One region of the Vibrio sp. D173a genome, then DNA from elsewhere that is predicted to be linked to it. Evidence: predicted binding sites of a transcription regulator. Region 1 holds the regulator's gene; each other region holds the start of a gene.
What was found. Region 1 encodes PurR, which represses purine synthesis genes. Its sites were predicted from a motif close to TNANGNAAACGTTTNCNTNA; they were not measured.
Positions count from the first base shown of each region.

Region 2: a site for PurR is predicted at 1,141-1,160, ahead of KIV40_RS17350 (NCS2 family permease). Genes of this name have one in related genera too.
Region 3: a site for PurR is predicted at 798-817, ahead of KIV40_RS07650 (NupC/NupG family nucleoside CNT transporter). Genes of this name have one in related genera too.
Region 4: a site for PurR is predicted at 812-831, ahead of ihfA (integration host factor subunit alpha). Genes of this name have one in related genera too.

Region 1 is NZ_JAHGAH010000118.1:60,777-62,986, reverse strand. It holds gene purR (HTH-type transcriptional repressor PurR) at 328-1,332, shown strand; cyclic di-GMP riboswitch class I at 1,612-1,701, shown strand; gene KIV40_RS13395 (TfoX/Sxy family DNA transformation protein) at 1,818-2,210, shown strand, end outside.
Region 2 is NZ_JAHGAH010000173.1:2,530-4,739, reverse strand. It holds gene KIV40_RS17355 (aminoacyl-histidine dipeptidase) at 1-149, opposite strand, end outside; gene KIV40_RS17350 (NCS2 family permease) at 1,182-2,210, shown strand, end outside.
Region 3 is NZ_JAHGAH010000065.1:47,583-49,792, forward strand. It holds gene KIV40_RS07640 (DUF5363 family protein) at 1-17, shown strand, start outside; gene KIV40_RS07645 (TatD family hydrolase) at 4-777, shown strand; gene KIV40_RS07650 (NupC/NupG family nucleoside CNT transporter) at 982-2,210, shown strand, end outside.
Region 4 is NZ_JAHGAH010000238.1:24,172-26,381, forward strand. It holds gene KIV40_RS21485 (AEC family transporter) at 1-425, opposite strand, end outside; gene ihfA (integration host factor subunit alpha) at 952-1,248, shown strand; gene KIV40_RS21495 (RelA/SpoT domain-containing protein) at 1,385-2,158, opposite strand.

The DNA.
Region 1 (2,210 bases):
AAACAACCGCTGAAAATATTGCCAGCCTGCCCACATCAGTCTAAAATGTGAGCGCAAACGATTAAATATGATTTATATGTAAACCGCTGAAATATAGCGGTTTTTGTGTTTTCTTAACATGATTGCTGACCTATTTCTCATTTATGTAAGACAGGAATAGGCGTTTCAGCAACAAATGTTGCTACAAACCTTTTTATACCGATTTCGGAACAACCGCTGCCAAATATCTCAGCAATGCCCTTTCTGCAGTTGCTCGGTTTGCGCAAGACCCTAAGCATATGGTTGTCTTCACTACGGTATTCAGTAGCTCGATACAGGACATCATTTATGGCCACTATTAAAGACGTTGCTCGCTTAGCCGGCGTTTCTACCACAACAGTTTCGCACGTAATTAACAAAACTCGCTTTGTTGCAGAGACCACTCAAGAAAAAGTAATGAAAGCAGTGGATGAGCTCAATTACGCGCCAAGTGCTGTTGCTCGTAGTTTGAAATGCAACTCTACTCGTACTATCGGTATGTTAGTTACTCAATCAACCAACCTATTCTTCTCTGAAGTGATCGATGGTGTTGAAAGCTACTGTTACCGTCAAGGTTACACACTAATCTTATGTAACACTGGTGGTATCTACGAGAAACAACGTGACTACATCCGCATGCTTGCAGAGAAACGCGTAGACGGCATCCTAGTAATGTGTTCTGACCTTACGGAAGAGCTAAAAGAGATGCTTGATCGCCATTCAGACATTCCTAAAGTGGTAATGGACTGGGGCCCAGAAAGCTCACAAGCAGATAAGATCATTGATAACTCAGAAGAAGGCGGTTACATCGCGACGAAATACCTGATCGACAACGGTCATACTGACATCGCATGTTTGAGCGGCCACTTTGAAAAGGCGGCGTGCCAAGAGCGTATCGCAGGCTACCGTCGTGCAATGGCTGAAGCAAATCTTGCAGTAAACGAAGATTGGGTTCTTGAAGGTAACTTCGAGTGTGATACAGCAGTACTTGCTGCAGACAACATCACTGCAATGGAAAAACGCCCAACTGCTGTATTCTGCTTTAACGACACAATGGCGTTAGGTTTGATGAGCCGTCTACAACAAAACGGCATCAAAGTACCAGATGACATATCCGTTATCGGCTACGACAACATTGAGCTTGCAGAGTACTTCTCACCGCCGCTAACGACGATCCACCAACCGAAACGTCGTGTGGGTAAAAACGCGTTTGAAATTCTACTAGAGCGCATCAAAGACAAAGAGCACGAAAAGCGTGTGTTTGAGATGCAGCCAGAGATCGTAGTTCGCAATACAGTTAAGAAATTGAACTAATTTCACCTCAGTTTTTATAAAGCGCTCTTCGGGGCGCTTTTTTATTGCGTAAAATAACTTTTTTGAAACATTCGACATCGCTTATACAATCAAAGGCTAAGATAAGTTGCTGTTTTAACTCACTTGTAGCCCATTTCCTACATCAAGCTTTAGTATGACAAGTAGACAGCCCAAAATATGAAACTAAACACATCAAAATAGCACTATCAACTGAACCAAGATCACACTTTGATGTTTGAAACGTGATGTTAATTCAATATACGAAGTATTCTCAAATGGTCACGCACAGGGCAAACCATTCGAAAGGGTGGGACGCAAAGCCTCCGGCCTGAACCATCGAATTAGATGGAAGGTAGCGGGGTTACCGATGGCAAATATGCATTAAGTGAGTTTACCCTTTAATGACATTGTGTCTGCATGCATTTGCTAATCTCTCGGACCTGATTTTTGGTGGCGTAATATTAATTACACCGAGATAACACACCATGGATAAACCGATACTCAAAGACTCAATGAAGCTGTTTGAGGCACTTGGTAATATCAAGTCGCGCTCAATGTTTGGCGGCTTCGGGCTCTTCGCTGATGAAACGATGTTTGCGCTAGTCGTAAACAACCAACTTCACATTCGAGCTGACCGACAAACATCTTCTGACTTCGAGACTCAAGGACTAAAACCGTACGTCTACAAGAAACGTGGTTTCCCAGTTGTTACGAAATACTATGCGATTTCTGATGATCTATGGGATTCAACCGATCGCTTGATTGAAGTTGCAAAGCAATCTCTAGAGACCGCTAAGCAAGAGAAAAAGCAACAAGCGAGCACCAAACCTAACCGATTGAAAGACCTTCCGAATCTTCGCCTAGCAACCGAACGCATG
Region 2 (2,210 bases), on a different contig from region 1:
TCAAAACCCTGCTCTGTCGCCCAAGTAACAATGTACTGTGCTAGTGCTTCTTCATGTTTAGAAGGGTGAGGGATTGAACAAATCTTATCGAAAAACTGCCAAAGTGGAGCAGGTGATAAGGTACTGATTTCAGAATGGAATTCAGACACGGAAGACTCCTTTGATGTGCTTTGCCAAATTTAAACCGTAAATTTAATGAGTGTTTAGCAGTAAATGCTAATCGGTATTGGCTTGGAATTGCCCTCAGCATACCACCACAAAAGCCGTTCTAGTAGTTGTGGTGAAAAGGATTTGCCCTTGAACTGTCACAGATTATGAACACAACCTAATACGCTAATGCAACGCTCTTAGTATGAATTGAAATTTTGTTTAATTTTTAATTTACTAAACTGTAATTTAATTACAGTTGATTCTTGATGAAGATCAATTTATCAGGTTTTTGTGATTCTTGTCACTAAAATGCTTGTAATTAAATTTCTCGGTGGTATATTTGTAACCAGCTTCTGAGAGAAGAATGAAATGCTCAAAGGATGAGTCCGTTTATCGCCTCCAAGGAACCGAGAAATCAACCAAATTAACAGTATTAATTGATTTAGAAGGTGATATTTATGAAAGGTTTACCAAGTGCAATGTTCTGGAACAGCAAATCTGTTTACACCGGTAACTTTGTATACCCAACAAGCTTTGGTTACTAATTGAAGCCAACGCATGTGACTCGAACAAGTTTGTTCACCCCTATAAATTGGAATTTTTTTTCAGTGCATAGTGCTGACATGATTCACCGCCACTCAAATTGAGTGGCGTTTTTTTATCTGCAGTATCAAACTTCGACTACTTTCTCGCCACCAAGCTTCCATTCTACTAACGCATCTTCAACTTATTTCATTTTCTGACTAATTTTGTGGGTATTTAACGTCCAAAACCTCAGGTTTACGTTTGAAAGTTTAATACATTGCTCAGTTTGTACACGCTGAGCCGAACAAAATACAATTCTGTTAGTTGTTGTTTATTAAGATCTAAATTCTTGCCTTGTTTAAAACACTAGCGAATAGGTTTCATATCCAGCGAAAAAAATCCCATTAGAGTGAAAATTCTATCTGGAATTTGTTATTTGATAACTTTATAATTCGAGCCAATCGATTACGCAACCGTTTACTTTTTACCTTTTACAGGATTCGATCATGCTCGAAAGGCTCTTTAAACTTAGTGAAAATGGCACCAACGTGCGCACTGAGATCATCGCAGGTGTCACTACCTTCCTAACTATGGCTTACATCATCTTTGTAAACCCAGCTATCCTTGCGGATACTGGTATGGATCGTGGTGCCGTGTTCGTTGCGACGTGTCTTGCTGCAGCTATTGGCTGTTTCATCATGGGCTTGGTAGCAAACTACCCAATCGCTCAGGCGCCTGGCATGGGCTTAAACGCGTTCTTCACTTATTCTGTTGTGTTGGGCATGGGTTACACATGGCAAGTGGCCTTAGCCGCTGTATTTGTCTCTGGCTTGCTGTTCATTGTCTTGAGCGTGTTCAAGATTCGTGAGTGGATCATCAACTCGATTCCTCTTTCTCTACGCACTGGTATCTCTGCTGGTATCGGTCTGTTCCTGGCGTTCATCGCACTGAAAAACGCAGGCATCGTAGTAGACAACCCAGCAACGCTAGTTTCAATGGGTAACATTACGTCATTGCAATCGGTACTTGCTGCGATTGGCTTTTTCATGACGATTGCATTGGTTCACCGTGGTGTGAAAGGTGCGGTTATGATTGCTATCTTAGGTGTGACAATTCTTGGCCTTATCTTCGGTGACGTTCAGTGGGGCGGTATCATGTCGACTCCACCAAGCATCGCACCAACCTTCATGCAGCTAGACTTCTCTGGTTTGTTCGAAGTTGGCATGATCTCCGTAGTGTTTGCTTTCCTATTCGTTGACTTGTTCGACACTGCAGGCACGCTAGTTGGTGTTTCGCAAAAAGCAGGCCTAACTGATGAAAACGGCAACATTCCACGTCTAAACAAAGCGCTACTTGCTGACTCAACAGCAACATCAGTGGGTGCGCTACTAGGTACATCAAACACGACTTCATACATCGAGAGTGTTTCTGGTGTTGCAGCTGGTGGCCGTACAGGTCTAACGGCTGTGGTTGTTGGTGTATTGTTCCTTCTAGCTCTATTGTTCTCGCCACTAGCGGGTATGATTCCAGCCTAC
Region 3 (2,210 bases), on a different contig from region 1:
ACAGTGAAACTGTTTGATACCCACTGCCATTTTGACTTCGATGTCTTTCAGGATGACTTTGCACATCAAGTTGAGCTTGCGCGTGACCAAGGAGTAGAGCGTATCTTGATTCCTTCTGTCGGGCCGAGTAACTGGGCTCATATTCAAGCGCTGGCCAACCAATACTCTCACCTTTATTATGCGCTGGGCTTTCATCCATATTTTCTACAACCAGAGTTTGAGCAGTTTGCCCCAGAGCTGGAATCGTTACTTTCCTCGTCCAAGCGACAATGCGTGGCGATAGGGGAGTGCGGTTTAGACTTCGTAATAGATGTGCCTGTCGAGCTTCAAGAGCAGGTACTTGAATTGCAATTCGAACTGGCAAGACGGTTCGATCTGCCCGTTATTTTACACAGCCGAAAAGCACAGAATCGTCTCATCCAACTAGTCAAAGCAGCCAAGCTTCCTAAAGGTGGCGTATTGCACGCGTTCTCTGGCAGTTATCAGCAAGCGATGGAATGGGTTCGATTAGGTTTTCTTATCGGAGTCGGAGGCACAATTACCTATCCAAGAGCCAATAAAACTCGCGACGCGATTCAAAGATTATCACTTGAGAATATCGTTTTAGAAACGGACGCTCCGGATATGCCTATACTTGGCTATCAGGGCGAGCCTAATCACCCTTCAAAACTGATTCATGTATTGAATGAGCTCTCTCTGTTGCATACAGAAAGCAAGCAATCGATTGCCTCTCAGCTATGGGAAAATAGCAATTCTGCCTTCTTTATATGTGAATAGAATCTAAAGATGGTGTTTAAAAGCGAAAACGTTTCCCTTCTTATTGTGAGATAACTCACAAACGGGAGTGAATCAGTGATGAATCTTATAAGAAAGTGTGAGGGTGGCATTACTTTAATTGATTCTGCATGAGTATAATTGCCCCCGCTTTATAGCTCCATTTTGTAACACGCCAATAAATAACTTATAAGGAAGTCATAAACTATGAGCCTGTTTATGAGCCTAGTCGGTATGGTAGTGCTTCTTGCTATTGCATTTGCATTCTCATCTAACCGCAAAGCTATCAACTTTAGAACTGTGGGTGGCGCATTTGCTATCCAATTCATCCTTGGTGCATTTGTTCTTTACGTACCTTGGGGCCGTGATCTACTAAACGGTTTCTCCACTGGTGTTTCTAACGTTATCAACTACGGTAACGATGGTTCATCTTTCCTATTCGGTGGTCTTGTTTCTGACAAGATGTTCGAAGTATTCGGCGGCGGCGGCTTCATCTTCGCATTCCGCGTTCTTCCTACACTGATCTTCTTCTCTGCACTGATTTCAGTTCTTTACTACATTGGCGTAATGCAGTGGGTTATCAAGATTCTTGGTGGTGCACTACAAAAAGCGCTTGGCACTTCTCGTGCGGAATCAATGTCTGCAGCAGCTAACATTTTCGTAGGTCAAACTGAAGCACCTCTAGTTGTTCGCCCATTCGTACCAAAAATGACTCAATCTGAGCTATTCGCGGTAATGTGTGGTGGTCTAGCATCTGTAGCTGGTGGTGTACTAGCAGGTTACGCTTCAATGGGTGTTCCTCTAGAGTACCTAGTAGCAGCATCATTCATGGCAGCACCGGGTGGTCTACTATTCGCTAAGATTCTTCACCCAGAGACTGACCAGCCTCACGAAGACATCGAAGAAGCAATGGACGGTGGCGACGACAAGCCAGCTAACGTAATCGACGCAGCAGCGGGCGGTGCGGCTTCTGGTCTACAACTAGCACTAAACGTTGGTGCAATGCTAATCGCGTTCGTAGGTCTTATTGCTCTTATCAACGGTATGCTAGGTGGCATCGGTGGTTGGTTCGGTATGCCTGAACTAACACTAGAACTTATCCTAGGCTACGCGTTCTCTCCACTAGCATTCCTAATCGGTGTTCCATGGGACGAAGCAGTTGTTGCTGGTTCATTCATCGGTCAGAAACTAGTAATCAACGAATTCGTTGCATACTTGAACTTCACACCTTACCTAGGTGAAGGCGCTCAAGTTGTTGCAGCTACTGGTGAAGTAATGTCTGCTAAGACAACAGCTATCATCTCATTCGCACTATGTGGCTTCGCGAACCTTTCTTCTATCGCGATTCTACTTGGTGGTCTAGGTAGCCTTGCACCAAACCGTCGTTCAGATATCGCTCGCATGGGTATTAAAGCTGTTCTTGCTGGTACGTTGTC
Region 4 (2,210 bases), on a different contig from region 1:
CCGCTACTAAGCAGCATGACGCCTAGGCTGATGTGCAAACAGGCGGAGACAACGAACAAGAGTACCGCAGAAGGGAGAGCCAATTCCCCAAAGGTATAAGTGAACAACGGGATGGCAAGGTTTCCGCTATTTCTAAACATATGTGGTGGTGCCCATGTTTTGAAGGATAGCCCGCTTAGCTTTGCGATAGGTATCATCACAACACCAGGTATGACAACGGCAATAATAGCAGCAAGTAAAAGAGGAACTTGGCCCATATCAATCGGCATGCTGACTAGCGATGAAAATACAAGTGCTGGTGTAAACACATCCATATTGATGCGATTGATCGGGCGGAAATCTGGCTTTATGTAGCGCCCAACTAAATACCCAACAAAAACCAACGCAAAAACAGGGAATAGAATACTGACGACTTGGTGAAGCATGTTGGTACTCTGACGATGGGATAGAATGCGCAAACAGTATCAATCTTTCCATTCATCGTCATGGTGATGGACACAGAACTTTGTCTTTGTTCAAGGTTTCATTTTCTGCTGGAACAGCAGAAACAGAATAAAAACTCCAATGAATACAACTGGTCAGATCTATTTGTAGAGTGACTCAAACCACTGAAAAATTAAGAGGTTTTGTGTCAGTTGTTTGTAAAATGACCAGTATCTGATATTTTTATTAAATAGTGAATAATCTTGTTTTTATTTGAAAATTTAGATTATTGAACTGGATAATTCCCATAGTTTAGAGGTAATTAAAGTAAAATATGGTATTGGTGGTGGGTAAAGTACTTCGATGATGAAACATTCGGTATATTAGCAAAGAAAAAAGTTGGCGAAAATCATAAGCTTGTCATACACTTCCAAATGTAACCCCGATATGTTGTTGAAATGGTAGGGTAAAACTGCTCTGGCGCTACACTAAGGTAGCATTGTTTAACATAGCTTTGAGGAAAGTTTTATGGCGCTCACAAAAGCCGAACTTGCAGAAAACCTGTTTGATAAATTGGGATTTAGTAAACGGGACGCCAAGGAAACGGTGGAAGTGTTCTTTGAAGAAATTCGCAAGGCACTAGAAAGTGGCGAACAGGTAAAACTGTCAGGTTTTGGTAACTTTGACCTTCGTGACAAAAACGAACGACCTGGTCGTAACCCGAAAACGGGTGAAGATATCCCTATTACTGCTCGACGTGTCGTTACGTTCCGCCCGGGTCAGAAGTTGAAAGCTCGCGTAGAGAACCTAAAGGCAGACCAGTAAGCCATGTGAAATGGAATGAGACCACGCTTTGTCGTGGTCTTTTTGTTTGTGTGTTCCGGTACTTGCTAAAGAACAAATAAAAAGCCACCGCAATTACGGTGGCTTTTTAGTATTAGTGAGGGTAGAAACTGCTCGCTTACGCAGCTTCTAAGTGTGTTGTTAGGTATGGGTGCCAAGCTTCTTGGTACAAGTTTTTCGATTGAGTACGCATGTTACGAATCGATGCCGTCTCGATGTCGTTGAGGCTTCGGCCTTCCACTAACGCTTGTCGTTCGATCTTTTGGATCTGTTCATACAAGTCATGCTCTGGACCACTTTTCACGTCAGCAATGGCTTTAAGGTGCAGTTGAACTTCAGCAATCAAATTCGTTTTAGGAAGACGTACCAGTAAGTTTAAGTCACGGTAACCAGATGCGGTTGGTTTCTTAAAGCGGTTTTTCACTTTAACGATAGTTGTTTCACGTTCTAGTGCTTCATATACGGATACAAGGCTTGCTACGTCATCCGCTACGATAGTTGCTCGTGCTAAGTCTGTAATTCGCTCTACTTGACCATCCAATTCGTGAGCAATCTTTTCTTCGGCACGATGTTGAGATTTAACGCCTGCGAAGTAAGGTTGGGCGTCAGTAAGAAGGGCAGTACTTTTACAGATGGTTTCTAACTCGAATTGTGCTTGGTGAGCTTTGCTGTAAAGTACATCGAAATCTGAATAAGGTTGAGTTGGTTTGGAGTCGATTGACTGAATGCCATACAAACCACTAAGGCTATGCTTGAACAATTTTGAGCAAACTTCGTTTTGGCTAGCAGAACGGTCTTGCTCGTTACTCGGGACATTTGGAAGTGCGGCGAACGCCGGCGCACGGCTTAGTACTAAAAGCATCAATGCTGTAGTACGTAGAAATAAGCTCATTCACTCTCCTTAACTTGCTTGCACTTAGAAAATGGGTAACGAAAAGGTCACT